Regions from separate parts of the Janthinobacterium sp. 64 genome, predicted to be linked through region 2. Evidence: predicted binding sites of a transcription regulator. Region 2 holds the regulator's gene; the other holds the start of a gene.

Region 1 (16,176 bases), 3.6 Mb from region 2:
TTGACCGCTTCATCAACTTGATGGCTGCGGAGGAGAAAAAGAAAAATGCCTAAACGTTTAGATATCAAAAGTATTCTGATTATTGGCGCTGGCCCGATCGTGATCGGCCAGGCCTGCGAATTCGATTATTCCGGCGCGCAAGCGTGCAAGGCCCTGCGCGAAGAGGGCTACAAAGTCATCCTGGTCAACAGCAATCCTGCGACCATCATGACGGACCCGGAAATGGCCGACGTCACCTACATCGAACCGATCACCTGGTCGGTCGTCGAGCGCATCATCGCCAAGGAGCGTCCTGACGCCATCCTGCCGACGATGGGCGGCCAGACGGCGCTGAACTGCGCGCTGGATCTGTTCAACAATGGCGTGCTGGAAAAATACAACGTCGAACTGATCGGCGCCTCGCCGGAAGCCATCGACAAGGCGGAAGACCGTTCGAAATTCAAGGACGCGATGACCAAGATCGGCCTCGGTTCGGCACGTTCCGGCGTGGCGCACTCGATGGAAGAATCGTGGGCCGTGCAGCGCACGCTGGGCTTCCCGACCATCATCCGCCCATCGTTCACCATGGGCGGCTCCGGCGGCGGCATCGCCTACAACGAAGAAGAATTCGAAACCATCTGCAAACGCGGCCTGGAAGCGTCGCCGACGAAAGAGTTGCTGATCGAAGAATCGTTGCTGGGCTGGAAAGAGTACGAGATGGAAGTGGTGCGCGACAAGGCGGACAACTGCATCATCATCTGCTCGATCGAAAACCTCGACCCGATGGGCGTGCACACGGGCGACTCCATCACGGTGGCGCCTGCGCAAACCCTGACGGACAAGGAATACCAGATCATGCGCAATGCCAGTCTGGCAGTGCTGCGCGAGATCGGCGTCGACACCGGTGGTTCGAACGTGCAATTCTCGATCAACCCTGTCGATGGCCGCATGATCGTCATCGAGATGAATCCGCGCGTATCGCGTTCGTCGGCGCTGGCATCGAAAGCGACGGGCTTCCCGATCGCGAAAATTGCCGCCAAGCTGGCCGTCGGTTTCACCCTGGACGAGCTGCGCAATGAAATCACGGGCGGCGCCACGCCGGCATCGTTCGAGCCGTCGATCGATTACGTCGTCACGAAGATCCCCCGTTTCACGTTCGAGAAATTCCCGACCGCCGATCACCACCTGACGACGCAGATGAAATCCGTCGGCGAAGTGATGGCCATTGGCCGTACCTTCCAGGAATCGTTCCAGAAAGCCTTGCGCGGCCTGGAAGTGGGCGTGGACGGCATGAACGAAAAGACCAAGGACCGCGAAAAGATCGAAGAAGAACTGGGTGAGCCTGGTCCTGAGCGCATCTGGTACGTGGGCGACGCGTTTGCCCAGGGTTTCACTCTGGAAGAAGTGCATCAGCTGACCAAGATCGACCCATGGTTCCTGATCCAGATCAAGGAAATCGTCGACCTGGAACTGTGGCTCGATACGCAGAAGCTGGAAAACCTGGACAAGAACACCCTGTACAAGTTGAAACAGAAGGGCTTCTCGGACCGCCGCCTGGGCTTTTTGCTGCAGACATCGGACTCTGCCATCCGCGCCAAGCGGCATGAACTGAATATCCGTCCCGTCTACAAGCGCGTCGATACTTGCGCGGCCGAGTTTTCGACCGACACGGCGTACATGTATTCCACGTACGACGAAGAGTGCGAATCGAATCCGACCGACAAGAAAAAGATCATGGTGCTGGGCGGTGGCCCGAACCGTATCGGCCAGGGTATCGAATTTGACTATTGCTGCGTCCACGCTGCCCTCGCCATGCGCGAAGACGGCTACGAAACCATCATGGTCAACTGCAACCCGGAAACCGTGTCGACCGACTATGACACTTCCGACCGTCTGTATTTTGAATCGCTGACCCTGGAAGACGTGCTGGAAATCGTCGCCATCGAAAAACCGGTCGGCGTGATCGTGCAGTACGGCGGCCAGACGCCTTTGAAACTGGCGCTGGACCTGGAAGCGAATGGCGTGCCGATCATCGGCACCTCGCCCGACATGATCGATGCGGCCGAAGACCGCGAGCGTTTCCAGCAAATGCTGCACAAGCTGGAACTGCGCCAGCCGCCTAACCGCACCGCGCGCACGGAAGCCGACGCTCTGGCGCTGGCGCAGGAAATCGGCTACCCGCTGGTCGTGCGTCCATCGTACGTGCTGGGCGGGCGCGCCATGGAAATCGTCCATGAGCAACGCGACCTCGAGCGCTACATGCGCGAAGCCGTCAAGGTTTCGCACGATTCGCCAGTGCTGCTGGACCGCTTCCTGAACGACGCCATCGAGTGCGACGTCGATTGCATCTCCGACGGCGAAACGACGTTCATCGGCGGCGTGATGGAACACATCGAACAGGCTGGGGTCCACTCGGGCGACTCGGCTTGCTCGCTGCCACCATACTCGCTGTCGCAAGAAACCATTGATGAACTGAAACGCCAGACGGCGCTGATGGCCAAGGGTTTGAATGTGGTCGGCCTGATGAACGTGCAGTTCGCGATCCAGAAGCAAGAGATCGACGGCGAAATGAAAGACGTCGTCTTCGTGCTGGAAGTCAATCCACGCGCGTCGCGCACCGTGCCTTTCGTTTCGAAAGCCACCGGTCTGCAACTGGCGAAGATCGCCGCGCGCTGCATGGTCGGCCAGTCGCTGGCATCGCAAGGCATCACGCAGGAAGTCGTGCCGCCATACTTCAGCGTCAAGGAAGCCGTGTTCCCATTCGTCAAGTTCCCGGGCGTGGATACCATCCTCGGCCCTGAAATGAAATCGACGGGCGAAGTCATGGGCGTGGGCCTGACCTTCGGCGAAGCGTTTGTGAAATCGCAGCTGGGCGCCGGCGTGAATCTGCCAAAATCGGGCAAGGTCTTCATCAGCGTGAAAGCGTCGGACAAGCCGCGCGCCGTGCAAGTGGCGCGTGATCTGGTCGAGTCCGGTTTTACCGTGGTCGCCACCAAGGGTACCGCCGCCGTGATCGCTGCTGCCGGCATCGCCGTCACGCCAGTGAACAAGGTGATCGAAGGCCGTCCGCACGTGGTCGACATGATCAAGAACCATGAAATCGTGCTGGTGATCAACACCGTGGAAGAAAAGCGCAGCGCCATCGTCGATTCGCGGGCCATCCGCACGTCGGCCCTGGCCTCGCGCGTGACGACCTACACCACCATCGCGGGCGCGGAAGCGGCCGTCGAAGGCATCCGCCACCTGGATGAGTTGCGTGTGTACGATTTGCAAGGTCTGCACAAGACCTTGAACTAAGTGCGTTTGCAGTGGCCGCCGTTAGGCGGTACACTGCATGCTTATCAACCACAGAGTTCCGTGCAGAGCAGCGCGCGGCCTCTGTGGTTTTCACTTGGTAAGTCCGTTAACCGTGGCAAAACACGGACAACGGCACCGATAACCAGCAGATAGTAGAGATAACATGACCTCAGTCCCATTGACCAAATACGGCGCAGAACTTCTGAAGGAAGAGCTGCATCATTTGAAGACCAAGGAACGCCGCATCGTCATCGATGCGATCGCCGAAGCGCGTTCGCACGGAGATTTGTCGGAAAACGCCGAGTACGATGCCGCCAAGGAGCGCCAGGCCTTCGTCGAAGGCCGCATCGCCGAGCTCGAAGGCAAGCTGGGCGCAGCGCAAATCATCGACCCGACCGCGCTCGACGCGGAAGGCCGTGTGGTGTTTGCCTCGACCGTGAACCTGGAAGACCTGGAATCGGGCCAGAAAGTCACGTACCAGATCGTCGGCCTCGATGAAGCCGACCTGAAAAAGAACAAAGTGTCCGTGACGTCCCCGATCGCGCGCGCGCTGATCGGCAAGTACGCCGGCGACGTGGTGGAAGTGCAGGCGCCGTCCGGCCCGCGCGAATACGAAATCCTGGAAGTGCTGTACATCTGATGCTCGCCCGCGTGCGCTTCCTCGTTGCCACCCTGTGGGCCGGCAGCCTGTGGACCATCGGCTTCATCGTGGCGCCGACCCTGTTCGGGACGTTGAGCGACAGAGTGCTGGCGGGCAATATCGCCGGCAGCATGTTCCGCGCCGAGGCCTGGCTGTCATTTGCTTGCGCTGTGGTGCTGCTGGCCTTGCTGCAATGGGCGCCCGGCGCGCTGGAGCTCAAGCGCCGCCGCCTGCTGGGGGCGCTGGTGCTGTCCATGCTGGTGTGCGCGCTGCTCAGCCATTTCGGCATTTCGCCGCTGATGGCCGAGCTCAAGGCGCAGGCACCTTCGGGCATCATGGATGATGCCATGCGCAGCCGCTTCGGCATGTTGCATGGCGTGTCGACCGTGATCTTTGCCGTGCAAAGCTTGCTGGCGGGTGTGTTGATCTGGAAACAGCAATAAACGTTGGCGGTGTTGTCGGATTACGCGCTGCGCGCTAATCCGACCTACCGATCAATGCCGTAGGTCGGATTAGCGGCGCCATGGCGCCGCGTAATCCGACAAGCAATAAAAAAGCGGAGCAGGGGATATCCCGTGCTCCGCTTCTTGTTTCAACAGCCTTGCGGCTGCTGAACGACAGGCTTACTTGCTGCCCAGTGCGCTTTTCTTGGCGCTCTTCTGACGTGGCTTGGCACGCTTGATGGAACCGCCTTCGGTAACGCGCTCATTGCCCTTGATCATGACTTTCGTCACGCTGGGGCGCTTGGTGCCGCTGGCGCTGGCCTTGACGATGGTCACTTCGCGCATGCCTTTGCCGGCGCTGACCTTCTCCTTAACCACTTCTTTTTTCGGACGGTAGATTACCAGCAGTTTGCCAATATGTTGTACCGGGGCGGCGCCGAGATTGCCGCAAATCGTATCGTACATTCCGACGCGGGCTTCGCGGTCGTCGCCGAACACGCGGACTTTAATCAGACCGTGCGAATCCAGGCCAAGGTCGATCTCTTTGAGTACAGCAGGTGTCAAGCCCGCTTCGCCAATGATGACGATAGGCTTCAGCGCGTGTGCTTCGGCGCGCAGTGCGCTGCGCTCTACGGGTGTAAGTTTTAGCATAATAATATTTAGTAATTCCCTTAAAAGCAGTATTCTACGCGAATGGCAAAGAAGAAATTAAACAAAAACTGGTTGCACGACCACATAAATGATCCTTATGTGAAGTTGGCGCAAAAAGAGGGCTACCGCGCCCGGGCAGCATACAAGCTCAAAGAAATCGATGAAGACGAAAAACTGATCAAGCACGGCCAGGTAATTGTCGACCTTGGTTGCACTCCTGGCAGCTGGGCCCAGTATCTGCGGCGCAAGCTGGCCGGCAAGGACGGCGGCGGGGTCAATGGTACCCTGATTGGCCTGGACATGCTGGAAATGGAACCGATCGCCGATTTCCACTTCATCCAGGGCGATTTCCGCGAATCTCGCGTACTGCGCCAGCTGGAAGTGGTGTTGCAAGGACGCAAGGTTGACGTGGTACTGTCGGACATGGCGCCGAATCTGTCGGGCATCGCCACGGCCGATGCCGCGCGCATGGAGCATCTGATCGACCTGGCCATCGAATTTTCGCAATTGCATTTGAAGCCATCGGGCGTGTTGCTGGTGAAATGCTTCAAAGACATGGGTTTCAGCCAGATCGTGGAGAAATTCCGCGCTGAATTCAAGGTCGTGGTGCAGAAAAAGCCCAAGGCGAGCCGCGATAAATCGTCGGAAATCTTCCTGATGGGGCGTGGTCTCAAGAATCCGCTGAAAAATGCCGTGCAAGAAGATGATTCCGCCCTTGATATTTAAGCGGGAATCCGCACATGGGAACGAGAAGTGCAGTAGCGTCTGATGGCATAAAAGCCTAAATTGTTTATACTGCATTTTTTTGCGTGAGCGCGGTTTTTTCGCGCGCACGGATCGGCGGGCTTTGGCACGGCCCGCTTATTGCGAGTAAAATCGTGTTTCTAGCTATTGGTAAAGAGATGCGCACTGCATCCAAGGAGTCTTCGTGAATAACATGTTTTCCAAATCTGCCATCTGGGTAGTCGTATTGCTGCTGTTGTTCATGCTGTTCAAGCAATTCGACAGTCATGGCGCCACAGGCGGCAGCAAGGCCATCGCTTATTCCGATTTGCTGGATGAAGTCAAAGCCAAGCGCGTCAAGGATGTCGTGATCGAAGGTTCGTCGATCACCGCCAAGCTGATGGACGACACCAAGGTGCGTACCACCGCCACCAGCCTCGACAAGGGCCTGATCGGCGACTTGCGCGACAATGGCGTGCACTTCGATGTGCGCCCGCCCGAGGAAGCGTCTTTCCTGCAAACTATTTTTGTATCCTGGTTCCCCATGCTGCTGTTGATCGGCGTCTGGGTCTTCTTCATGCGTCAGATGCAAGGCGGCGGCAAGGGCGGGGCATTCTCGTTCGGCAAGTCGAAGGCGCGCATGATGGATGAAGCCAGCAATACCGTCACCTTCGCCGATGTCGCCGGTTGCGACGAAGCGAAAGAAGAAGTCAACGAAGTGGTCGACTTCCTCAAGGACCCGAGCAAATTCCAGAAACTGGGCGGCCGCATTCCCCGCGGCGTGCTGATGGTCGGTCCTCCGGGCACGGGTAAAACCCTGCTGGCGCGCGCCATCGCCGGCGAAGCCAAGGTGCCGTTCTTCTCGATTTCCGGTTCCGACTTCGTGGAAATGTTCGTCGGCGTGGGCGCTTCCCGCGTGCGCGACATGTTTGAAAACGCGAAAAAGCATTCGCCATGCATCATCTTCATCGATGAGATCGACGCTGTCGGTCGTCACCGCGGTGCCGGCATGGGCGGCGGCAATGACGAGCGCGAACAGACCTTGAACCAGTTGCTGGTCGAGATGGACGGTTTTGAAGCGAACTCCGGCGTGATCGTCGTGGCCGCCACCAACCGTGCCGACGTGCTCGACAAAGCGCTGCTGCGTCCGGGTCGTTTCGACCGCCAGGTGTCCGTCGGCTTGCCCGATATCCGCGGCCGCGAACAGATCTTGAACGTGCACATGCGTAAAGTACCCATCAGTACTGACGTGAAAGCCGATATACTGGCCCGCGGCACCCCTGGTTTCTCGGGCGCCGACCTGGCCAACCTGGTCAACGAGGCAGCCCTGTTTGCCGCCCGCCGCAGCAAGCGCCTGGTGGAAATGGCCGACTTCGAAGACGCGAAGGACAAGATCTACATGGGTCCTGAGCGTAAATCGATGATCATCCGCGAGGAAGAGCGTCGCAATACGGCTTACCATGAGTCCGGTCACGCAGTGGTGGCGAAATTGCTGCCAAAAGCCGATCCCGTGCACAAAGTGACGATCATGCCGCGCGGCTGGGCCCTGGGCCTGACCTGGCAGTTGCCGGAACACGACAACTTGTCCGCCTACAAGGACAAGATGCTGGAAGAAATTTCCATCCTGTTCGGTGGCCGCATCGCCGAAGAGATTTTCGTGGGACAAATGTCCACGGGCGCGTCGAACGACTTCTCGCGTGCCACCAAGCTGGCCCGTTCCATGGTGACCCGCTTCGGCATGTCCGACAGCATGGGCGTGATGGTCTACGAAGACAGCGAAAACGAAGGTTTCTTCGGTGGCGCCACCAAGACGATCTCGGAAGCGACCCAGCAAAAGGTCGATGCTGAAATCCGCAACATTCTCGACAAGCAATATGCTTTGGCGCGCACTTTGCTGGAAGGCAACCGCGACAAGGTCGAAATGATGACCAAGGCCTTGCTGGAATGGGAAACCATTGATGCAGAACAAATCAATGACATCATGGCCGGCCTGGAGCCGCGTCCACCGAAAGTCATCCCGCCACGCCGCAATGCGGGCGGTGATAGCGGCACGGGCGGCATTTCGCCCAACGTGACGGCACCAGCCTGATAACGGCCGCCCCGACGGGCGGCACGCAAGGGTATGGCAAGAACGAGGGTAAGGAGCGATCCTTGCCCTTTTTCGTTGCCGCGCCAGATTTTCATGACGACTACAAAGATTCACATGCGACACTATTTGCAATTCGGCCGTTTCGGCTTCAACCTGTCCGGCACGCAGGCGCTGGTGATGGGTATCCTGAACATCACGCCCGACTCCTTTTCCGATGCGGGCCAGTATCAACTGCTTGAATTTGCCCTCTCGCGCGCCGAGCAGATGATGGTCGACGGCGTCGACATCATCGATATCGGCGGCGAATCGAGCCGTCCCGGCGCGCCACCCTTGCCGCTGCAGGACGAGCTTGCGCGCGTCATGCCGGTGCTGTACGCCTTGCGCGACTGCGGCAAGCCCCTCTCCGTCGACACGTATAAACCCGAAGTGATGCGCGAAGCCATCCTGGCAGGCGCCGACATGATCAACGACATCAACGCTTTCCGCGCGCCGGGCGCCATCGACGCCGTGCAGGACAGCGACTGCGCGCTGTGCATCATGCACATGCAAAACGTGCCAGAAACCATGCAAGCCCAGCCCCAGTATGAAGACGTGGTGCGCGAAGTCACCGACTTCCTGCGCGAACGCATCGACACGCTGACGGCGGCCGGCATCGCCCGCGAGCGCCTGTGCGTCGACCCCGGCTTTGGCTTCGGCAAGACGGTGGAGCAGAACTATGCCTTGTTGCGCGCCACGCGCCACTTGCGCAGCGAGCTGGGCTTGCCCGTGCTGGCGGGCCTGTCGCGCAAGTCGATGATCGGCGCCGTCACGGGACGTCCCGTCGAGCAGCGCCTGGCCGGCAGTGTTGCCGGTGCGCTTGCTGCGGTAGCGCAAGGTGCAGAAATTATCCGTGTGCATGATGTAGCTGAAACCGTCGATGCGCTGAAGGTCTGGCGCATGGCACACTGAACCAGTAAGATCTATCATAAACAACAAAAAGAGAAATACAATGACGCGTAAATATTTTGGTACCGATGGCATCCGCGGTCTGGTGGGCACGGCTCCGATCACCCCCGATTTCGTCATGCGCCTCGGCTATGCGGCCGGCAAGGTACTGGCCAAGTCGCAAGGCGGCAAGGCACGCCCGACGGTGCTGATCGGCAAGGACACGCGCATTTCCGGCTACATGCTGGAAGCGGCGCTGGAAGCGGGCCTGTCGGCCGCCGGCGTGGACGTGATGCTGGCCGGCCCCATGCCGACACCGGCGATCGCCTACCTGACGCGGGCGCTGCGCCTGTCGGCGGGTGTCGTCATCTCCGCCTCGCACAATCCCTATCACGATAATGGCATCAAGTTCTTTTCCAGCCAGGGCACCAAGCTGCCCGACAGCGTGGAACTGGAAATCGAAGCGGCGCTCGACGAGCCCATGGCCTGCGTGCCGTCGGACAAGCTGGGCCGCGCCAAGCGCCTGGACGATGCCCAGGGCCGCTACATCGAATTTTGCAAGAGCACCTTCCCGAACGAGTTGGACTTGCGCGGCCTGAAGATCGTCGTCGACTGCGCGCATGGCGCCGCCTACCATATCGCGCCGCACGTGTTCCATGAGCTGGGGGCCGAAGTCATCGCCATCGGCAACAAGCCCGATGGCTTCAACATCAATGCGGGCTTCGGCGCCACGGCAACCAAGGCCATGGCCGAAGCCGTCGTCGAGCACGGTGCGGATCTGGGCATCGCCCTCGATGGCGACGCCGACCGCCTGATCATGTGCGACGCCACGGGTCGCCTGTATAACGGCGACGAGCTGTTGTACGTCATGGTCAAGGACCGGCTGGCAACGGGCCCCGTGGCGGGCGCCGTCGGCACTTTGATGACCAATATGGCGCTGGAAGTATTGTTCAAGCAGCAGGGCATCGGCTTTGCGCGCGCCAAGGTGGGCGACCGCTACGTACTGGAAGTCATGAAGGAAAAGGGCTGGATACTGGGCGGCGAGGGCTCCGGCCATCTGCTGTGCCTGGACCGCCATACGACGGGCGACGGCATCGTTTCCGCGCTGCAAGTCTTGTCCGCGCTCAAGCGCAGCGGCCAGAGCCTGCAGCAATGCCTGGCCGAACTGGTGCTGTTCCCGCAAACCCTGATCAACCTGCGCGTGGCGCCCGGTTTCGACTGGCAGAAAAATGCCGCCATGGTGGCCGAGAAAGAACTCGTCGAGGCCGAGCTGGGCGACACGGGCCGCGTGCTGATCCGCGCCTCGGGCACGGAACCGCTGATCCGCGTGATGGTCGAGGCGAAAGACAAGGACAAGGCCGAGTCGATGGCGCGCCGCATCGCCGACAAAGTCGGTGTGTAAAAGCAAGCGCCGATAGTTTTTTCCATCTAATTCGTCTATGGCAATTGACGAAATTGGATGGGGGCGTTATTATCTTGTCTTCGGAGTGTGGCGCAGCCCGGTAGCGCACCTGGTTTGGGACCAGGGGGTCCAAGGTTCGAATCCTTGTACTCCGACCAAAGTCATAAGCGGGCTGTCAGAAATGACAGCCCGTTTTCTATTCCGCGCTGGCATTTCATTGCTGGCGCGCATGGACTAAAATACTGCACCTTTCCGCCCATCGTTCAACGGATAGGACAACGGTCTTCTAAACCGTGAATGGGGGTTCGATTCCCTCTGGGCGGACCAGTTTCATACTGGCCACGGCTTGCGCCATGCGGCCGCCATCTTTTCTCTTTCCTGTCTGTCAGCACGCGGCCCTAAGGCTGCGCAAACAGCACCTCGCTCAGCAAATACAACAGCGGCACCGCGCACAGCAGCGCCGAGCATAGCGAAACGATTTTTCTGTTGGCCAGTCGGGCCAGACGCAGCCGTTCCCGCACGGGCAAGTGCTGGCGGATCACGCTGCGCGCGCGTGGCTGAAACGGTTGTTCGTGCATGAGTTCTCCCTCGTCGGTCAGCAGTTGATGCTGTCGAGCATAGCGAGGGGCGTCTAAAGATGGTGTAAACAGTGGGCCTGGCGCCGCAAGCGCGGCGTAAAGAGGCGGCTGGCATTGAGGGCGGCAGCGGGCGCTGCTGCGCCGCTGCCGTTATGGGGCTTGTTATTAGGCTTGTTATGGGACTTGCTTTCCCTCGCGGCGGCGTGCCAGGAAGCCCAGCATGCCCAGGCCGGCGAGCAGCATGGCATAGGTTTCAGGTTCCGGCACGGCGGAAATGAAGGCCCTGTAGTTGCTCAGATCTTTGGGCAGGCCCGCCACCGTGAAAGTGGTGCCGGCGGCCACGGGTGCGTCCCAGTGGAACACCAGTTCGCCCTGGCCGAAGTGGATGGCCAGATAGTCATAGGCGGCCGCGCTCGTATAGGAATTGACGCCACCGCTCCAGCCTGCAGTGGTGCCGGCAGTGCAGCCCGAGGTGGCGTTGTCGCAATACGAGACGGCGGCGCCCAGGCTGGTGCCAAACACGCCATTGATGTAACCCTGGACGTCCGAAGGATCCTGTGGCACCAGGTTGTCGTCATAATATTTCACCTGCAGTGCCGGCGATGGCGAATAAGTGACGGTGCTGCCGGCGATGACGAAACCGCTGGCCGGGCCCACATCCACCCAGGTGGCCGCTTGCGCCGCACTTGCCAGTACGGTCATTGCGGCCAGCATGGATGCCTTGATGGCAATGCTCTGTATGCTTTTCATGAAAATCCCCTTGTGCTTGAGACAGTCGCTTCATAATGTCGGGACGCGCCCCTGCATGCCGGGGAAGTCATCCTATTGCCCGTTTTTATCTATTTCCTGTGCGTAGCGAGTACGCAAATGAAAGCTTACTCTTGATGTAAACTAATACAATTTTAATAATTCTATTGGTTTGCTTGACAACATCGCATATGGCTATGTACGGCTGTGCTAACGATAGCCAACATGACGTTGGGAAATGGCGTGACAAGACGCCCCAGTTTGTGCTGGCGGCGCCTTGGGCAGGGGGAGGGGAGGCGGGTGCGTCAGTCGCTGTTGTTGCTGACGCCAAACAGACGGTCTTTGGCGTTGAGCAATTTTTGCACCTTGGCGCCCATTTTCATCAGCTGCGCCATCGATTCGGGCGACAGGCGCTGCAAGTCGTCGAACCAGGTGTTGGCCAGGTCGACCAATTCATACATTTCGCGCATGCGCTCCTGCGCATATTGGTCGACGGGTTCCGTGGCCGGCGCCAGCAGCGATTCGCGCAGCACCGTCAGCGTGGGCGCCACTTCGCGGCGGCGGCGCTCGGCGGCCACCACGCGGAAGATTTGCCACACATCGCCCAGCGAGGAAAAATACTCGCGCCGGTCGCCGGGAATGCGCGACTGGCGTATCAAGCCCCAGCCCTGCAATTCCTTCAAGCCGATGCTCACGTTCGAGCGTGAAAAACTCAGGTGTTCCGCGATTTCGTCTGCGTGCAAAGGATGCTCCGCGACAAACAACAAGGCGTACACTTGCCCCACCGTGCGGTTAAAGCCCCAGCGGCTGCCCATCTCGCCGAAATGGCTGACGAAGGTCAGGATCAGCGGCGTCATGTGGATATTTTGAGTTTTCATAATTATCTGAATTTTTTCACGCCACACCCGCAGGGTCAATTGATATATGTCATGTTTCGCAGTATTATACAAAATATCGAATTTACAGAAAATTCTGAAAACTCAAAAAGTATAGAGATGCCGACCACGCCACTGTCTTTACCCCGCTTTCTCCTTCCCCGCGCCGCCAGCCTGGCGCAAGGTGGCGCCGCCTTGTTGTGGCTGCCACAAGCGGCCTTGCTGGCCTGGGCCGTGCAAGCCATGCTCGATGGCGCGCCGTGGCGCGCGGCCCTGCTGCCGGCCGCTGGCGTGCTGCTGCTGGGCGTGCTGCGCGCAGGCGGCGAAGCGTGGGGCGCGCGGCGCATGTACGCGGCGGCGCGCGCGCACCTGTCCACCTTGCGCGCGCAAGTGGCGCAAGCGCTGGCGCACCGTTCGCCGCTGGACCGCCAGCGCGCGCAGTCGGGCCAGGCGGCCAGCGTCATCGCCGAGCAGGCCGAAGCCATCGTGCCGTACCTGGTGCGCTACAAGCCGGCGCGCTGGAAGGTGATGCTCGTGCCGCTCGTGATCCTGGCCGTCGTCACGCCGCTGTCGTGGATCGCCGCCTTGATCCTGCTCATCGCCGCGCCCCTGATTCCCGTCTTCATGGCTCTGGTGGGCATGGGTGCGCAAGCGGCCAGCCGCGCGCAGATGGTGGAAATGGGCAGCATGAACGCCTTTCTATTGGACCGCCTGCGCGGCCTGGCCACCCTGCGCGCGCTCGACGCCGTCGACGCCACGGCCGAACGGCTCGACGCCTCGTCGCAATCCGTGCGCCGGCGCACGATGGTGGTGCTGCGCATCGCCTTTTTGTCGTCCGCCGTGCTGGAACTGTTTTCCGCGCTGGGGGTGGCCATGGTGGCGGCCTTCATCGGCTTTTCACTGTTGGGCAGCATCAATTTCGGCACCTGGGGCCGTGAGCTGAGCCTGGGGCAGGGCTTGTTCATCCTGCTGCTGGCCCCCGCGTTCTTCGAACCGCTGCGCGAACTGGCCGCCGTCTGGCACGACAAGGCGGCCGGCGAAGCGGGCCTGGCCGGCCTGCACGACCTGGCGGGCGAGGGCGTAGCCCTGCCTGGAGCCGGCGTGGCAGCGGCTGCCGTGTCCGCCGCCGCCATGGCGGTGGCACCGCCACCGGCCGTCGAACTCCATCAACTGCGCTTTGCCCACCCCGGCGAAGCGCCCGTATTCGAGCGCTTCGATTTGACGGTACATGCCGGCGAACACGTGGCCCTGCTGGGCGCCAGCGGCGCCGGCAAGACCACCTTGCTGTCGTTGCTGGCCGGCTTGCTGCCCGCCAGCGGCGGCGAGATCCGCATCGGCGGCGTGCGCCTGACCGACGGCACCGTCAATACCTTGCGCCAGCGCATGGCGTGGATGGGCCAGCGCCCGCACGTGTTTGCCGCGTCCGTCAGCCAGAATGTGACACTGGGCCGGGCAGATGCGAACGCCGCGCAGGTGACGCAGGCGCTGCACCTGGCCGACCTGGCTAGCGTGGCGCAGGCGCAGCCGGCCGTCATGCTCAGCGATGGCGGCCAGGGCTTGTCCGGCGGCGAAGCCGTGCGCCTGGCGCTGGCCCGCGTGGCCCTGCATCCGCATGCCGATTTGCTGCTGGTCGATGAGCCGACGGCCCACCTGGACAGCGAAACGGCGGCGCGCGTCACGGATGCCTTGCTGGAATTGGCCAAGGGCAAGACGATGATCGTTGCCACGCACGACCCCGTGCTGGCCGGCCGGCTGCAGCGCACGGTGCAGGTCGATGCCCTAGCCCTGGCACAGGAGCACGAACAGGAACAGCCGGCATGAAAAATTCACTGATACACAACCCCGTCCTGCGGCAATTGCTGCTGGCCCAACCCGGCAAGCTGATCGCCGGCGCCTTGCTGGCGGCCCTGACGGCGGTGGCCGGCATGGCCTTGCTGGGTTTGTCCGGCTGGTTCATCACGGCCACCTCGATTGCCGGCCTGCATGCCTCTACGGCCATCGTGTTCGACGTGTTCGGCCCGTCGGCCGGCATCCGCCTGCTGGCCATCGGCCGCACGGGCTCGCGCTATGCGGAGCGGCTCGTCACGCACGACGCCACGTTCGCCGCGCTGGCCAGCATCCGCGTGCGGCTGTTCCGTGGCTGGTCGCGCCCGGAAGCGGCCAGCCGCTTGCTGCGCCAGCCCGCCAGGCTGCTGTTCCGCCTGACGGCCGATATCGACGCGCTCGAATCGCTGTACTTGCGCCTGCTGGTGCCAGCTTTTACGGCCCTGTGCGTGGCCTTGCTGGCCGGCGTGGCGCTGGGCGTGATGCAGTGGCAGCTGGGCCTGGGCCTGGCTGCGTGGCTGCTGCTCGCCGGCGGCGGCATCAGCTGGGCCGTGGCGCAGCGTGCCCGCCGTCCCGCCATCGTGCGCTCGCGCGCCATCGAAAAATTGCGTTCCGGCACCATCGACCTGGTGGCCGGTCAGACGGATCTGGTGATGGCGGGCCGCATCGACGCCCAGTGCGCGGCGCTGGCGCAGATCGACCGTTCGCTGGCGCAAGCCGATTTTGCCCTGCTGCGCCTGGAAACGGCGGCCGGCGCCGCGTATGGCGTGGCGGGCAGCGCGCTACTTTCCGGCGTGCTGCTGGCCGTGGCCGCGCTGGTGCAGCAGCAAACGATGAGTGTTCCGCTGGCGGCCTTGGCCCTGCTGATCGCCCTGACGGCCGTGGAACCGTTCGCGGGACTGCGCCGCGGCGCGCTGGAAGCGGGGCGCATGCTGCTGGCCATGCGCCGCCTGGCGCCGCGCCTTGACGGCAATGAGGTGGCGCTGCCGCGCTTTGATGCCGCACCGGGCTTGCGCCTGGAACACGTGAGTGCTGCGCATGCGGGCAGCCAGGTCGCCATCTTGCATGACGTATCGCTGCACATCGCCGACGGCGAGCGCGTGGCCTTGATCGGCCCCAGCGGCGCGGGCAAGTCCACCTTGCTGGCCCTTGCCGCGCGCGAGCTGGCGCCGCTGTCGGGCAAGGTGGCCGCGCCGCGCGCCTGTTTGTTCACGCAGAAGACGGAACTATTTCAGGACAGCTTGCGCGACAACCTGCGCCTGGCGGACCCGTCCGCCAGCGATGCGCAGCTGTGGGCGGCGCTGCAGGCAGCCGGCCTGGACGAGGAAGTGCGCGCGTTTGCGGACGGCCTGGACACCATGCTGGGCGAGGGCGGCCTGGGCTTGTCGGGCGGCCAGGCGCGGCGATTGGCGCTGGCGCGGCTGTTCCTGCACGAATCGAGCTTGTGGCTGCTGGACGAAGCGACCGAAGCGCTCAATGCGCAGGTGGCCATCGACGTCCTGCGGCGCCTGCGCGCGCGCAGCGAAGGACGCAGCTTGCTGATCGCCACCCACTTGCGGCGCGAAGCGGCGCTGGCGGACAGGCTGGTCAGCCTGCGCGATGGCCGCATCGTCGGTGACGCGCGCCGTGGCACAGCCGCCTTCGAGGCGGCGCTAGCGGGATTGCGGGGGGACTGACGGGCAAGCGGTCAGTATTTGAAAGGTAGCAAGTTTACACACAGTAGGGAAACACCAAGGAAATCATATGGACTTCGATATTGTCGCTTTATCCAGACTGCAGTTCGCGCTGACAGCTCTGTACCACTTTATATTTGTTCCGCTGACGATAGGCCTGTCAGTGATCCTCGCCATCATGGAAACGGTTTACGTGATGACGAACCGCCCCATCTGGCGCGACATGACCAAGTTCTGGGGTGTCTTGTTCGGCATCAACTTCGCCATGGGTGTGGCGACGGGCATCGTCATGGAATTCCAGTTCGGCATGAACTGGAGCTACTACAGCCAT
Region 2 (16,176 bases):
CGCCCTGTGCTGCCATAACTTTGAACCCACGCCAATAACGGCTTTTTTTTAAACAAACCAAGCTTGAAATATTCAAGAAAAATTCTGTTTGAATTACCCCTTTTTTCCAACTCCTTCAACAATCGCCAATCCGCAATCACTCTCAACTCTCGCATCGCCTCCTCGCGGATATGCCCCACCCCAATCGCCACGTCATACGCCAGCGCCTTTTCCGCGTGCTGCGGATTGGTCAGGATGGTGGAATGGTCGGTCGCATGCGTGTCGCAGGTGGCCGCCAGTTGCCCCTGGATTTCCTGCTTGCGCCATTCCAAGTATTCCGGCGTGGCGGTGGACAGGTCGTCTTCCATCATGGCCTTGCCGTCATTGCCGTCCAGCTTCTCGCGGCGGGCCTTCATGCGCAGGCGGGCGTGGTCTTCGTAGCGCAATGCCGCCTCGGTATCGCGGTCGCCCTGCGGCGTGCCGCCCACGCTTGTATCGGCATACGGCTCGCCTGCCGGGCGCGCCTTGCCCGCATGGCGGTGCGTGCCGGGCGGATCGAGATTCTGGTCGAACTGCGGGCTGGGTACGCCAAAGCGCACGGCCTGCGGGGTAAACACTTCCGGCAAGGCGGGCGCCGTCACGGGAATGCGCCAGTCGTCGGGCGGGATGGCGTGGATGGGGATCTTCAGCATCCGCATGAGGGCCGAGGTGGCGGCGGCCGTGCGCCTGGTCGCTGTCCTGCCCGCCTCGCTGCTGCTGGCGCGCGCACCCTTGTTGGGATCATATTTGGAAATCGGCGAATGCGGATGCCAGAAATCGGCGCTGCCCCGTGCGGGCTGGCGATAGTGATTGCTCCAATAATCATAATCGCCGTGCTGGCCAACGGGAAAGCCCTGCGCGAAGACGCGCTGGGTAAACACGCCGTCGCCACGCGTGGCCTTGATCTCTTCGGCGCTGAGACCCAACCAGCCGATGCCCTGGATGGGCGTGGCGGAAATCACCTGGTCGTGCGGATTGCAATACAGGGTGACGCGACCGCGCGTCGTCGGCTGCGGGCCGCAGGCATAGGCGGCCCGGTCCTTGTCCAGGGTGAAATCATGGCGCACGTTGGCGGCCATGCGTGCCAAGGCGGCAGACATGGGCGGCTCCTTGGCCTGGCCACGCACGATGTCGAAAAATGCCGCCAGGGTCTGGCGGCGCGCCTTGCCGCTTTGCCGGCCCGCATTGCCATCGACATCCCTGACTTGCCCCTGCAACCAGCCTTCGGTGTCGTTTCTGCGCAACAGGCTGTACGGAGGATTGCATAAAACATACGTATCGGCCACGCAACGGCCGCTTTTGCCTGCCGCATCTTTCACGTCAGCCATCTTGTTGCCCAGAAACGCGGCCGCCATGCCTACCATATTGCCCTGGCTGTGGCAGACGAGGGTAATCGACACATCGGCCTGCTGCCGGCGAATGGCCGCTACCAGATGCGCCAGGCGCAAAGCCGCCAGCACAAAGTAGGGGCGCGGCGGGCAGGCATACACGATGCGGTCGTTGACGGGATTGAGGTGTTCGATGTGTATCCACAGGAAGAGGGCGTCCGACAAGCCCTCGCCCCACAGATCCGGCAGCGATGAGCAGCCATTCGCGAACGGGCCGCCGCCCCAGTAATCATGTTCGTTCAGGTAGACCGAATCGCCATACGCCTGCAATTCCTTGTCGCTGGCCTTGTAGCCCCAGCGAAACTGGATCACGGGCGAGAAATGCGCTGGCGGCGTGATAAAGGTGCTGGCCGTGTAGTCGGGGTCGACGTAGCCGTCATCGCTCAGTTCGCTCCGATAGCTCACCGGCGTCAGTTGCCCGCCCTGCGCCGTGGCGTGCGCCATGTGCTCGTCGCAGCGCTTCATGCGCGTGTTCAGGCCGGCGCACAGGCCTGCTTCGGCCGCGCGGTACCACTCGCCGTTGGAATTGACGCCATGCACGAAGATGACGATGCCCGGCAACGGCGCCGGCACCAGGCAAGCGAGCTTGCCGTGATCGAACAGGGTCGTGCCATCGGCCTTGCCGACGAGCAGGTCCGCCTGGGCATCCAACGGGTCGCAGCGTTCGGGGTCTTCCATGGCGGGCCTTGGGCATATCTGGACTCGCCACTGTAAGCCCTTGCCGTCATGCATGTGTTACGCCATATCAAGCCAGCTGTTGCAGGGATCTTGCATGGCTTTTTTGACCAGAATTTGACCGAAATATCACTTTATTTCGATGCCAGTTCGCTACGCTTATTTCATCCGGGGAATTTTGATCCACATCAAAGTTTTTTCGCGATCAAACACTTACTCTCTGGCCACCATCATAAATAGTAATTCCAGGGAGAGTCTTTGTGGATCAATCGCTGAACTATAACTACAAGATCGTGAAGCAATTCGCGGTCGCTACTGTGGTATGGGGCATCATCGGCATGCTGGTTGGCGTTATCATCGCCGCTCAGTTGGCCTGGCCTGCCCTGAACCTCGACATACCATGGCTGACATACGGACGCTTGCGTCCGCTGCACACGAATGCGGTGATTTTCGCCTTCGGCATCTGCGGCCTGTTCGCCACCTCGTACTACGTTGTACAACGCACCTGCCAGGTGCGCCTGTTTTCCGACAAACTGGCCGCCTTCACCTTCTGGGGCTGGCAAGCGGTGATCCTGTGCGCCGTCGTCACCCTGCCCATGGGCCTGACGCGCGGCAAGGAATACGCCGAACTGGAATGGCCTATCGCCATCCTCATCGCCGTCGTCTGGATCGCTTACGCCATCGTGTTCTTCGGCACACTGATCAAGCGCAAGGTCAAGCACATCTACGTGGCCAACTGGTTCTTCGGCGCCTACATCCTGGCCGTGACGATTTTGCACGTGGTCAATGGCGCCGTCATGCCAGCCTCGTTCACCAAGTCGTATTCCGCCTATGCGGGCGTACAGGACGCCATGATCCAGTGGTGGTACGGCCATAACGCGGTGGGTTTCATCCTGACCGCCGGCTACCTGGGCATGGTTTACTACTTCATCCCGAAACAGGCCGAGCGCCCCGTGTACTCGTACCGTTTGTCGATCGTCCACTTCTGGGCGCTGATCTTCACCTACATGTGGGCGGGCCCGCATCACCTGCACTACACGGCATTGCCTGACTGGACGCAATCGATCGGCATGGTCTTCTCGCTGGTCCTCCTGGCACCAAGCTGGGGCGGCATGATCAACGGCATCATGACCCTGTCGGGCGCCTGGCACAAGCTGCGCACCGATCCGATCCTGAAATTCATGATCGTCTCGCTGTCGTTCTACGGCATCGCCACCTTCGAAGGTCCGATGATGTCGATCAAGACCATCAACTCGCTGTCGCACTACACCGACTGGACCGTTGCCCACGTGCATGCGGGCGCCCTGGGCTGGGTGGGCTTCATCACCATGGGTTCGATCTACTATCTGCTGCCACGCCTGGCGGGCCGCACGCAGATGCACAGCACGCGTCTGGTCGACGTGCACTTCTGGGTGGCCACCATCGGCATCGTGCTGTACATCGCCGCAATGTGGATCGCCGGCGTGATGCAGGGCCTGATGTGGCGTGCGGTCAATCCGGACGGCACCCTGACCTACACCTTTGTCGAGAGCGTGAAAGCAACGTATCCGTACTACGTGGTGCGCGTGGCCGGTGGCCTGCTGTACCTGTCGGGTATGTGCATCATGGGCTACAACACCTGGATGACCTTGCGCGGCAGCAAACTCCCCGTCGCCCGCATTCCAGAACTGAACGCGGCGCACGCCTGATAGGAGCGAAAGCAAATGAAATTTTCACATGCATGGATTGAGAGAAACCCCTGGCTGCTGATCGCCCTGGTCACGGTAGTGATCAGCATCGGCGGCGCCGTCGAGATCGTTCCCCTGTTCTTCCAGAAGAGCACGACGGAGCCGGTCGCCGGCCTGAAGCCGTATTCGCCGCTGCGCCTGGCGGGCCGCGACATTTACGTGCGCGAAGGCTGCTACAACTGCCACTCGCAGATGGTGCGTCCGCTGCGCGCGGAAACGGAACGCTATGGCCACTATTCGGTCGCTGGCGAGTTCGTCTACGACCGTCCGTTCCAGTGGGGTTCCAAGCGCACGGGGCCGGATCTGGCCCGCGTGGGCGCCCGCTACAGCGACGAATGGCACCGCACGCACTTGAACAACCCGCGCGACGTGGTGCCCGAGTCGAACATGCCGGCCTACCCATGGCTGGCGAAGACCAAGCTGGTGCCTGACGACATCATGCCGAAGATGCGCGCCCTGCAACGCCTGGGCCAGCCGTACAGCGATGCGGAAATCACCGCCGGCCCGGCGCAGCTGCAGGACAAGACGGAAGAAGACGCCCTGGTCGCCTATCTGCAAGGCCTCGGTACATTAATCAAAACAAGGAATTAGCATGGCAATCGAAAACCTGTTTGACAGCGCCAGCAGCGTCATGACGGTGGTTTCCTTTACGACGTTCGTAGGCATCCTGTGGTGGACGTTCAGCCGCAGCAACAGCGACTTCGACGCGGCGGCGCGCCTGCCGTTCGACGACGAAGCGCTCGACTACGCGGCCGATGCCGCACCGGCACAAGGGGAGCGCAACCATGGCTGACTTTACCAATGGCTTCTGGAATATCTACATCGTCGTGTTGTCCTTGCTGGGCATCATCGGCTGCGGCGTGCTGCTGTACTCGCAGTCGAAAATCAAAGTGGTCGAAGGCGCGCCTGCCGACGGCACCACGGGCCACGTCTGGGACGAGGACTTGAAGGAACTCAACACGCCGATGCCGCGCTGGTGGATGTGGTTGTTCTACATCACCATCGTCTTCGCCCTGGCGTATCTGTTCCTGTATCCGGGCCTGGGCAACTATGCCGGCAGCCTGGGCTGGAAATCGACGGGCCAGTACGAGGAAGAGCTGAAGAAGGCGGAAGCCGACTACGGTCCCCTGTTCAACAAGTACCTGAGCCAGGACATCAAGACGGTGGCGGCCGATCCGCAGGCACTGGCCATCGGCCAGCGCTTGTTCCTGACCTACTGCGCGCAATGCCACGGTTCGGATGCGCGCGGCAACAAGGGCTTCCCCAACCTGACCGACAAGGACTGGCTGTATGGCGGTGAACCCGACATCATCAAGACCACCATCCTGCATGGCCGCAATGGGCAGATGCCACCGATGGGCGCCGCCCTGGGCTCCGAAAAGGATGTCGAGAACGTGGCCCATTACGTGCTGAGCCTGTCCGGTTCCACCTCGGACCCCGTCAAATCCGTGCTGGGCAAGGCCAAGTTCGGCGCCTGCATGGCCTGTCATGGCGCCGATGCGAAGGGCAATCAGATGCTCGGTTCGCCTAACCTGACGGACAAGATCTGGCTGTACGGCGGCAGTGCTGATACCATCATGGAAACCGTACGCAAGGGACGCAGCAACACCATGCCGGCCTTCAGCGATTTCCTCGGCGAGTCCAAGGTCCACGTGCTGTCAGCCTATGTCTGGAGCCTGTCGAATCCCCAGACGCCCGTGAAATGATGTAATGGAACCTCAAGTCATCAAGATGTATGCGGCCCGCGAGCAGATCTACCCTCGCGAGGCCAAAGGACGCTACGCTACCTGGCGATGGGTATGCGTATGGCTTACCCAGCTGGCGTTCTACGGCTTGCCGTGGTTGACCTGGAATGGCAGGCAAGCCCTGCTGTTCGATTTGACCACGCGCAAGTTCTACATTTTCGGCGTCGTGCTGTGGCCCCAGGATTTCATCTATCTGGCGGCCCTGCTGATCATCTGTGCGTATTTGTTGTTCCTCGTCACGGCCATTGCCGGGCGGGTGTGGTGCGGGTTCTCTTGCCCGCAAACGGTATACACGGAAATCTTCCTGTGGGTCGAACGCCGTATCGAGGGCACGCGCAGCGCGCGCATGGCCCTCGACAAGCAGGGACCCTCCGTGCGCAAGGCCTTCAAGAAGACGGCCAAGCACCTGGCATGGGGCGCCATCGCCCTGTGGACGGGCTTTACCTTTGTCGGCTACTTCACGCCGATCAAGGAACTGGCGCGCGAGGTGACCACCCTCAATTTCGGTCCCTGGGAATGGTTCTGGGTCTTGTTCTACAGCCTGGCAACCTACGGCAACGCGGGCTGGCTGCGCGAGCAGGTGTGCAAATACATGTGCCCCTACGCGCGCTTCCAGAGCGCCATGTTCGACCAGGACACCCTGATCATCACCTACGATGCCAAGCGCGGCGAACCGCGTGGCGCCATCAGCAAGAAGGCTGGCAACAACGACAAGCTGGGCGACTGCATCGACTGCACCCTGTGCGTGCAGGTGTGTCCGACCGGCATCGATATCCGCAACGGCCTGCAGTATGAATGCATCGGCTGCGCCGCCTGCGTCGATGCCTGCAACAGCGTGATGGACAAGGTCGACCGGCCGCGGGGACTGGTACGCTACAGTACCGACCATGCGATGGAAAACAACTTCAGTTCGAAGCAGATACGCCAGCGCGCCATGCGCCCGCGCGTCTTGATCTACACTTCCATCCTGGCCCTGATCATCATCGCCGTGTGTACCTCGCTGGCGCTGCGCACGCCCCTGAAAATGGACGTGATCCGCGACCGCGGTTCGATGGGACGCGAAGTGGAAGACGGCATGATCGAAAACGTCTACCGCTTGCAGATCATGAACACCTCCGAGCAAAGCCAGCATTTCAAGATCAGCGCTTCCGGTTTGCCGGGCCTGACCTTGCTGACGCGCGAAGAAGTGACCTTGCAGCCGACGGAAACGCTGGGTTGGCCGATCCGCCTGCGCGTACCGCACGGCGTGGGCGAGAAGGGTTCGAACAAGATTGCGATCGAACTGCAATCGCTGGACGACCCATCGCTGCATGTGCGTGAAAGCGCGGTATTCATCGTGCCGCGGTGATGTTGATTCGGGGTCGGACCCTCTGGGTCCGACCCCGGTATGTCGCCGTAGGGGTAGCATCAAACATGCGTTAGCTTTACTGTATTTTCAACCCAGAAGCAAAAGCTGGGGTCAGACCCAAAGGGTCTGACCCCAAGGAGAACAAAATGTCCGACAGTCTGAAACTGCAAGCCCCCGCTGCCCCGTGGTACAAGCATCGCTGGCCTTGGCTGCTGATGATCGGTCCCGGCCTGTCCGTGGTCGTCGGCAGTTTCATGGGCTATATCGCGTTTACGCAGCCCGATGCGCTGGTGGTGGGCGACTATTACAAGCAGGGCAAGGCAATCAACCAGGATTTGAAGCGCGACACGATCGCCAGCGACCTGGCGATGGATACCAGCCTGTCCTATGATGTGGCGTCAGCGCGCCTGAGTGGTTCCGTGCACAGCTTCGGCAAGGCTTACCAGGGTCCGCTGCAGCTGCACCTGGCGCATGCGACCCTGCCGGAAAAGGATATCAAGCTGCTGGTGCAGCCCGATGCGGCCGGCAATTTTTCCGTAGCGCTGCCGATGCTCGAGCGCAGCCGCTGGCAGGTACTGGTAGAAAACGACAAACGCGAGTGGCGCCTGTCCGGCATCTGGACCTGGCCGCTGCAGCGCAGCATCGCGCTGCACGCCGATGAAGAGCTGTAAGCCTTATTTACAGACGTCCGTGCCGGCGGTAATAGCTTTTAATTTGGCGGGCTGCAAGATCTCGATCTCGCGATTGGAGACGCGCAGCCAGCCTTCCTTCTTGAATTTCGACAATAAACGGCTGACGCTCTCGATGGTCAGCCCCAGGTAATTGCCGATTTCCTCGCGCGACATGCGCAGCTGGAATTTGCTGGGCGAATAACCGCGCGCTTCATAGCGCGAGGCCAGGTTGACGATAAAGGCGGCAAAACGCTGGGTCGCCTGCATATTGCCCAGCAACAGCATGACGCTTTGCTCGCGCGTGATTTCCTGGCTCATCATGCGATGGAAATGGCGCAACAGGGTCGGCATATTGCCCAGCAATTGTTCCAGGCTGGAAAACGGAATTTCACACACTTCGCTGTCTTCCAGCGCCACCGCATTACAGTGGTGGCGGTCGGCGCTGATGGCGTCCATGCCCAGCAGTTCACCCGCCATCTGGAAACCCGTCACCTGCTCTTCGCCGCCCGGATTGATCTGGTAGGTCTTGAAGTGCCCCAGGCGGATCGCATACAGGTTCTGGAACGAGTCGCCGATGCGGAACAGCGAGGCACCGCGCACGATCTTGCGGCGGCGGCCGATAATCTGGTCCAGCCTGTCCATGTCGCCCACATCGAGGCCCATTGGCAGGCACAATTGATGCATGCTGCAGGTCGAGCATCGCGCACGCAACGCTTCCACGGTCACGGTGGGCATGGTGGGAGTGAGTAGCGCTTCAGTCATGTCGGTACCTTTTAGAAAATGCAATAACAAGTTTACTGCATACAGGGTTGCCGTGTGCCAATTTCACTGCATTTCCGCTCAATAAACGACGTTCTGACTTTGATTATATGGCAACATCGTCAAAAGCCCATGCGGGGCGGGCAATTTGCGTGGTGCCGCTTGCCAAGCTGGGGCATTGATAGGAAAATTCCTGACAGCATTATCTGCCGCCTGTAGCGCCCGGTACTGAAAAGGAAATCATGAAGCCTCTCGGCATCAAAGCAAAAGTCGCGCTGGCCACCAGCCTGACCTCGATCGCCATGATCGCGCTGGTCACCATGCTACAGGTACAGCGCATGCGCGCCGACTTCACGCGAGTACTGGTGAGCCAGCAGTCTGCCCTGATCACCCGCACCGCTGCCGAACTCGACGACAAGCTGGGCATGCTGCTGCAGATCGTCACGCTGACGGCCAGGCAGCAGCCGCCGGCATTGATCGCCCAGCCCGCCCAATTGCGCGAATACTATTCGCGCCGCTCGATGCTGGTACTGTTCGACGACGTGCTGGTGCTCGATGCGCAAGGCGCCGTCGTCGCTGACATGCCGCTAGTCACGGGCCGCGCCGGCATCAACGTGGCCGAGCGCGAATATTTCCAGACCGTCTTGCGCACGCGCCAGCCCATGATCACCGAGCCGATGCTGGGCAAATCGAGCGGCATGCCCATCGTGCAGATGGTGGCGCCCGTGCTCACGGCCGATGGCCAGGTGGCCGGCGTGGTGATCGGCGTGCTGCGCCTGTACAAAGACAACTTGCTGGGCCGTTTGCGCACGGAAAAGATCGGCAAGAGCGGCTATTACTTCATCCTCACGCGCGGCGCCGTGCCGCGTTACGTGCTGCACCCCGATACCAGCCGCTTGCTGCAGCCGCGCCTGCCGAACGCCAACCGGACAACCACCGAGTTGCTGAAGCAAGATGGCGAAGGCAGCATGGTCAGCACCAACAGCCGCGGCATCACGGCCGTCAACAGCTTCAAGCGCCTGAAATCGGTGAACTGGCTGCTGGCCGCCTCGCTGCCCCTCGACGATGCCTTCGAACCGTTCGATGGCGTGCTCTACCGGCTGGTGCTGTGGAGCACCCTCGCCTCGCTGCTGGCCGCGTTTGTTCTGGGCTGGGTCACCGTGCGCCTGCTGTCGCCGCTGGTGCGCCTGCGCGACACCTTGCTGGCCCTGCGTACCAGCGGCAGCCGCTTCACCCCCGTGCCGGTGCAGCAGCGCGACGAAATCGGCGAACTGACGGAAGCGTTCAACGGCCTGATGAGCGAACGCGACCGCCTGCAGCAGGAACTCGAAGCGCGCGCGGCGGAACTGGAACAGGAGCGCGACCGGGCCGAGGCGGCCAACCGGGCAAAGAGCGATTTCGTGGCCAACATGAGCCATGAAATCCGCACGCCCCTCAATGCCGTGCTGGGCATGGTGTACTTATTGGGCAATACCAGGCTCGATACGGAACAGCGCAAGTATCTGACCATGGTGCGCGTGGCGGGCCAGTCGCTGCTGGGCATCCTCAACGATGTGCTCGACTATTCGAAGATCGAGGCGCGCCGCATGGAATTGTCGCCCGTCGAATTCGACCTCGACGAGGTCATGAACACGCTGGCCACGACGATGACGATGAATGCGGGCGAAAAGGAGCTGGAACTGGCCATCGCCGTCGAGCCCGACGTGCCGCGGCGCCTGGTGGGCGACGCCCAGCGCCTGCAGCAAATTCTCGTCAACCTGGCCGGCAACGCCATCAAGTTCACGGAAAGCGGCGAAGTGGTGGTGGCCGTCAGCCTGGCCGAGAGCAAGAGCGAGAGCGGCCGCGCCTGGCTGCGCTTCGAAGTGCGCGACACGGGCATCGGCATGACGGAACTGCAGCAACAGCAACTGTTTGCCGCATTTTCGCAGGGTGACCAGAGCATCACGCGGCGCTTCGGCGGCACGGGCCTGGGCCTGGCCATCAGCAAGCAGCTGATCCACATGATGGGCGGCGACATCGCCGTGGCCAGCAGCGAAGGCAAGGGCAGCCGCTTCTGGTTCAGCGTGCCCTTCGAGATGCTGGCGCAGCCGGCCGAAACGCGGCGCACGCCGGCCCTGGGCCAGCTGCGCCTGCTGGTGGCCGACGACAACCGCACCACGCGCGAACTGATCGTCAAGCTGATCGAGGCCTGGGGCTGGCTGGCCGACGAAGTGGACTCCGGCTTTGCCGCCATCGAACTGTACCGCGAACGCCTGGCGCAGCAGCAACCGTACGACGTGGTGCTGGCCGACTGGCACATGCCCGTCATGGACGGCCTGGCCACGGCCAAGGCCATCCGCCAGGCGGCCAGCGGCCAGCGCCAGCCCATCGTGGTGATGGTCAACGCCTTCGCCCGCAACCACCTGGAAGAAATCTCCAGCGCGGCCGAGGCCGATGTCGTGCTGATGAAGCCGATCACGGGTTCGAGCCTGTTCGACGCCCTGCACCAGGCGCTGATCGCCAAGAACGACGGCGGCGAACAGCGCATCCTGCACCAGCCGCTGGGTACGGAACTGGCCGGCGTGCATTTCCTGCTGGTGGAAGACAATCATTTGAACCAGGCCGTGGCGCGCGGCATCCTCGAACACATGGGCGCCACCCTGGACGTGGTCGGCGACGGCTTGCAAGCCGTGGAACGGCTGCGCACGGAAGCGCTGCGCTACGATATCGTGCTGATGGACATGCAAATGCCCGTCATGGACGGCTTCAGCGCGACCCACATCATCCGCACGGAACTGCGCTTGAACTTGCCCGTGATCGCCATGACCGCCGGCGTGCTGGCGTCCGAGCGCGAGCGCTGCATGACGGCAGGCATCAGCGACTTCATCGCCAAGCCCGTGGTGGTGGAAGAGATGATGGCAGTCATCCTGCGCCACCTGCCCAAGCGCCCGCCCGTGCAGACGGCCGAGCCGGTGACTGTTGCCGATGAGGAAGTATTTTCCATGGCGCCGCTGATGCGCGTGATGGGCCGCGATGCGAAGGGGCGCGGCGTGCTGCGGCGCATGGTGGAAGACGCCCTGAACAAGGGCATGACGCCCGTGCGCGACGCCGAAACCGCGTTGCAATCGGGCCGCCACAGCGACGTGGCGCGCATCCTGCACGGCGTGCGCGGCTCCGTCGGCACCCTGGGCACGAAACGCCTGATCCGCGCCGCGTTCGCCACCGAGGAAGCCATCGACGCGGGCCGCCTGGACGAGGTGCCGGCGCTGCTGGCGCACACGGCGCAGGAGCTGGAACTGGTGCTGGCGGCGGCGGCGAATTGGTTGTCCAGGCTGAAGGATTAAGCTCGCTTGAACCCAAGAGATAAATGCCGGGGTCGTACCCTCAGGGTACGACCCCAGTCCTTGCTTTGGGTTTAGGCGGGCACGCCCAGAATCACGCTCGACGCCTTGAACATCGCCGTCACGCTGCTGCCGATGGCGATGCCCAGATCGGTACTGCTCTGATTCGTGATGATGGCGGCAATCGTGCCGCCGCGCGGCAAGTCCAGCACCACTTCCGTATTGACGGCGCCCGTCTGCACGCGCGTCACGGTGCCGGCCAATTGGTTGCGCGCCGAAAAGCGCGCCCCTTCGCTGTCGGCCACGAGGATGATCGACGAGGCCTTGATCAGCGCAAACGCTTCCGCGCCCGGCGCCAGGCCCAGGCTCTCGCTGCTGCCCTGCGTGACGATGGCAACGATGTGCTGGCCACCGGGCAACTCCAGGGTCACTTCATCGTTGACGGCGCCCTGTTTCAGTTCGGCCACCTTGCCCAGGAATTGATTGCGTGCCGTGGTTTTCATGGCCATTCTCCGTATGAGTAACAAATCGTCGGCGATGCCTTCCGCCTGGCTGCCCAGCTGGCGCAGGTAGCGCGCATGCTCGCGCTCGATGATGCGAAAATTGTCGACCAGCTGGCGCCCACGCTGCGTCAGCCGCGTGCCGCCGCCACCCTTGCCGCCCGTCAAGCGCTCCACCAGCGGCTCGCCAGCCAGGTTGTTCATCGCGTCGATGGCATCCCAGGCCGCCTTGTAGCTCATCTTGACGAGCTTGGCCGCCTGCGTGATGGAGCCGCACTCGGCGATGGCGCCCAGCAATTCCACCCTGCCGGCGCCGCCCAGATTTTCTCCGCCCACCGTCATCCATACCGAACCTTGCAGGCCGATTTCCGCTGCCGCTGATTTATCCAATGCGTTCACCCAATGCCATGTGGTCTTCCCTGTTATCGATCTGTCCGTCGCGCAAGTACAGCACGTGTTCGCCCAGGATGCGCGCATCTTCCGGATCATGGGTGATCAGGATCATGGGCACGTCCAGGCGCTGCTGCCACTGGCTCAGTTCCAGGCGCATTTTGACACGCAGCGCCGGATCGAGGGCGGCAAATGGCTCGTCGAGCAGCAGCGCGCTCGGTTCGGCCACGAGTGCCCTCGCCAGCGCCACCCGCTGGCGCTGGCCTCCGGACAACTCGTCGGGGAACTGATGCGCCAGTTCCTGCAAGTGGAAAGCATCGAGCCAATGCTCGACCTTCTGCAATTTTTCGCGCGCGCGCGGATTGAACCAGCCCCGGCTCAGGCCAAAACCCACGTTCTGGCGCACCGTCAGGTGCGGGAACAGCGCGTAATCCTGGAACAGGTAGGCGACATTGCGCTGCTGCGGCGGCAAATTGATGCCGGCGGCCGAATCGAACAGGGTGCGTCCATTCAGGCGGATATGGCCTTCGTCCGGCGTAAAGAGTCCGGCAATGGCTTTCAACGTCATGCTCTTGCCAGCGCCGGAGGGGCCATACACGGCGATGCGCTGGCTGGTCGAGGTGCATTGCACGTGCATGTCGAAGCGGCGTTTTCCGGAGTGCAAGGTGGCGCGAATGTCGAGGTCGAGTTGCATGGGCGTCATCCTCAGCGTCCTTTGTGCGCGACGCGCCCGGGCGCCAGGCGGCCAGCCGACAGCAGCACCACGATGCAGACAACCGAGATGATCACGACCAGCGTATTGGCCACGTCATCCTGGCCCGCCTGCACGGCTTCATACACGGCCACCGACAGGGTCTGCGTCTTGCCGGGGATGCTGCCGGCCACCATCAGCGTGGCGCCGAATTCGCCCAGCGCGCGCACAAAACCCAGCAGCACGCCGGCGAGGATGCCGCGCCAGGCCAGCGGCAAAGTCACGCGGAAAAAGATGGCCATTTCCGAGATGCCCAGCACGCTGGCCGCCTGCTCCAGTTGCCCGTCGACGGCCTCGAAGGCGGCGCGCGCGGGCTTGAAGACGAGGGGAAAGGCCACCACGGTGGAAGCGATGACGGCGCCCTGCCAGGTAAAGATGAGGTTGATGCCGAAGTTGTCCTGCAGCCAGATGCCCAAGGTGCCGCGCCGGCCCAGCAGCACCAGCAGGTAATAGCCGAGCACGGTGGGCGGCATCACCATCGGCAGGGTCAAGAGGGCGTCGAGCAGCTCGCGCCCGGGAAAACGCGTGCGCGCCAGCAGATAGCCCGTACCGATGCCGAGCAACAAATTGAGCGCCGTGGCCCAGGCCGCTACTTTGAGCGACAGGGCCAGCGCGGTCCAGGCGATATCCATGTGCCGTCGTTTGCTTTATGGCTTTTTAAATCCGTACTTGGCGAGGATGGCTTGCGCCGGCGCCGTCTGCAGGTAGCTGACGAAGCGCTTCGCTTCGGCCGCATTGCCGCTGCCCTTGATGGTGGCGATCGGGTACAGCACGGGTGCGTCCAGAGGCACCTCCAGCACCACGTTGACCTTGTCTTTCATGATGGCCGCGTCGGTGGCGTAGACAAAGCCCGCGTCGACTTCGCCGCGCGCCACATAGTCGAGCGACTGGCGCACGTTCTGCGTGCCGATGGCTTTAGGTTGCACGGCGTCCCACAGCTTGGCCTTCTTCAGCGCGCCTTCGGAGTAACGGCCGACGGGCACGCTGGCCGGGTTGGCGATCGCCACGCGGGTCACGCCCTTGTGCGTCAGATCGGTCAGGCTCTTGATGCCCAGCTTGCTATCGTGCGGCACGATCAGCACCAGGCTGTTGCCGACGAAATCCTGGCGGTCGGCCGGCAGCACCAGGCCCTGCTTTTGCGCCGCATCCATGGTTTCCTGGTCGGCCGAAGCAAACACATCCACGGGCGCGCCCTTGACGATCTGCTGCAGCAGCACGCCCGAGGCGGCAAAGTTCAAGGACACCTTGCTGCCCGGATATTGCGCCTCATAACTTTGCGCAGCCTCCTTGAACGCATTCGTCAGGCTGGCCGCAGCCGACACCACCACTTCGCCGGCAACGGCGGAGGTGGCGGCGCTAGCGAGCAGAGCGGTGCCAAGCAGGCGGGCGAGGGAGGTGAGGCGCATGATCGTATCCTTGTAAAGTGAACGGTGAACAAGGAGCGTAATATACACGCATATACAACGTTCTGCCATGGCGCAAGTCAAGACGGCTGAACTTGCTTCAAGCGCAGTCTTAAGCGGCCACTTTCTCACTGTCCAGGTCATCCTTGCGCCGCGCATAGCGCTGCGCAATCACGGCGCAAATCATCAATTGAATCTGGTGAAACAGCATCAGCGGCAAAATCACCATGCCCAGCGAATGCGTGGCAAACAGCACCTTGGCCATCGGTACGCCGCTGGCCAGGCTTTTCTTCGAACCGCAAAAGACGATGGCGATCTCGTCTTCCTTGTTAAAACCCAGGCGGCGGCTGATGAACGTCATCAGGCCCAGGACCAGCGCCAGCAGCAAGATGCTGAACACGCCCAGCGCCACCAGCGTTTCCACCGAAATCGTGTGCCACAGGCCTTCGCTGACGGCTTCGCTGAAGGCCGTGTAGACCACCAGCAAGATTGAACCCTGGTCAACGTATTTCAGGGTGGCTTTATGGCGGTCGACCCAGCGACCGATCCAGCGGCGCAGGAACTGGCCAGCCAGGAAGGGCAGCAGCAGCTGCATGACGATGGACAGCACGGCATCGACCGACGACTTGCTTGCCCCGCCTTTCGCCACCAGCAAGCCGACCAGGATGGGGGCAAGAAAAATGCCGATGAAATTCGAGGCCGAGGCGCTGCAGATGGCGGCCGGCACATTGCCGCGCGCCATGGCCGTCAGCGCGATCGACGACTGCACGGTCGACGGCAGGGCGCACAGAAACAAGATGCCCACGTACAACTCGGGTGTGAGAAAAGTCAGCGCCAGCGGCCGCAGGGCCAGGCCCAGCAAGGGAAACAAAATGAACGTGCTAGCCAGCACCAGCAAATGCAGGCGCCAATGCATGACGCCGGCCACCACGGCTTCGCGCGACAGCTTGGCGCCATGCAGGAAGAACAGGGCGCCGATGGCGACGGTGGTGACGTGGCCGAAGACCACGGCCGTCTGGCCCGTGCAGGGCAGGAAACTGGCCAGCGCCACGGTGACGAGCAGGGCGATGGTGAAATTATCGGGTTTCAGATTGCGCAACAGGGCAGCGGGAGAAAAAGAAGACATGCGGTAGCCTGGTAGCGGCCCAGCCTTGCAACACTGCGCCATGGATGACAAAAAGCGCCGGAAACGGCGCCAGTGCTGGCTATTCTAACCCTATTGCCGAGCTACCTGCCTGTCAGCTGGCGTGGCTTGTGGACACAATGGCACAAAAAAATGCCCTGTCCGCAGACAGGGCAACCCGGAGTAAAGTACAGCGCGAGGCGTTACCGCGAGGGGATTAACCGGCGGCTTTGACTTTCAGCTCGTTCTTGATTTCTTTCACGCCGCTCACGGAAGCGACGATCTGCACGACGCGGTCACCCGCTTCGGCACTCGGCACGTCGCCCGACAGGACGACCACACCTTGCTGGGTTGCTAC

What was found. The regulator FNR, encoded in region 2, switches genes on or off when oxygen is low (the NO sensors DNR and NnrR bind a similar motif). The targets are predictions, from matches to a motif close to TTGATNNNNATCAA.
Region 1: the regulator FNR is predicted to act here: its motif matches at 12,391-12,404, upstream of cydD (thiol reductant ABC exporter subunit CydD).

Annotation. Positions count from the first base shown of each region.
Region 1 covers NZ_PHUG01000001.1:123,504-139,679, forward strand. The annotation lists gene carA (glutamine-hydrolyzing carbamoyl-phosphate synthase small subunit) at 1-53, shown strand, start outside; gene carB (carbamoyl-phosphate synthase large subunit) at 46-3,276, shown strand; gene greA (transcription elongation factor GreA) at 3,440-3,916, shown strand; gene CLU91_RS00600 (DUF4149 domain-containing protein) at 3,916-4,359, shown strand; gene CLU91_RS00605 (YhbY family RNA-binding protein) at 4,540-5,010, opposite strand; gene CLU91_RS00610 (RlmE family RNA methyltransferase) at 5,053-5,736, shown strand; gene ftsH (ATP-dependent zinc metalloprotease FtsH) at 5,939-7,822, shown strand; gene folP (dihydropteroate synthase) at 7,937-8,770, shown strand; gene glmM (phosphoglucosamine mutase) at 8,811-10,148, shown strand; tRNA gene CLU91_RS00630 (tRNA-Pro) at 10,230-10,306, shown strand; tRNA gene CLU91_RS00635 (tRNA-Arg) at 10,401-10,475, shown strand; gene CLU91_RS00640 (hypothetical protein) at 10,547-10,726, opposite strand; gene CLU91_RS28345 (FxDxF family PEP-CTERM protein) at 10,901-11,476, opposite strand; gene CLU91_RS00650 (GbsR/MarR family transcriptional regulator) at 11,779-12,351, opposite strand; gene cydD (thiol reductant ABC exporter subunit CydD) at 12,469-14,169, shown strand; gene CLU91_RS00660 (amino acid ABC transporter ATP-binding/permease protein) at 14,166-15,848, shown strand; gene CLU91_RS00665 (cytochrome ubiquinol oxidase subunit I) at 15,916-16,176, shown strand, end outside.
Region 2 covers NZ_PHUG01000001.1:3,729,203-3,745,378, forward strand. The annotation lists gene CLU91_RS16375 (T6SS effector phospholipase Tle3 domain-containing protein) at 1-2,084, opposite strand, end outside; gene ccoN (cytochrome-c oxidase, cbb3-type subunit I) at 2,342-3,769, shown strand; gene ccoO (cytochrome-c oxidase, cbb3-type subunit II) at 3,785-4,399, shown strand; gene CLU91_RS16390 (cbb3-type cytochrome oxidase subunit 3) at 4,401-4,601, shown strand; gene ccoP (cytochrome-c oxidase, cbb3-type subunit III) at 4,594-5,514, shown strand; gene ccoG (cytochrome c oxidase accessory protein CcoG) at 5,519-6,901, shown strand; gene CLU91_RS16405 (FixH family protein) at 7,048-7,572, shown strand; gene fnr (fumarate/nitrate reduction transcriptional regulator Fnr) at 7,576-8,334, opposite strand; gene CLU91_RS16415 (hybrid sensor histidine kinase/response regulator) at 8,574-11,654, shown strand; gene CLU91_RS16420 (TOBE domain-containing protein) at 11,726-12,493, opposite strand; gene CLU91_RS16425 (sulfate/molybdate ABC transporter ATP-binding protein) at 12,534-13,235, opposite strand; gene modB (molybdate ABC transporter permease subunit) at 13,247-13,924, opposite strand; gene modA (molybdate ABC transporter substrate-binding protein) at 13,940-14,698, opposite strand; gene CLU91_RS16440 (bile acid:sodium symporter family protein) at 14,808-15,821, opposite strand; gene CLU91_RS16445 (BON domain-containing protein) at 16,036-16,176, opposite strand, start outside.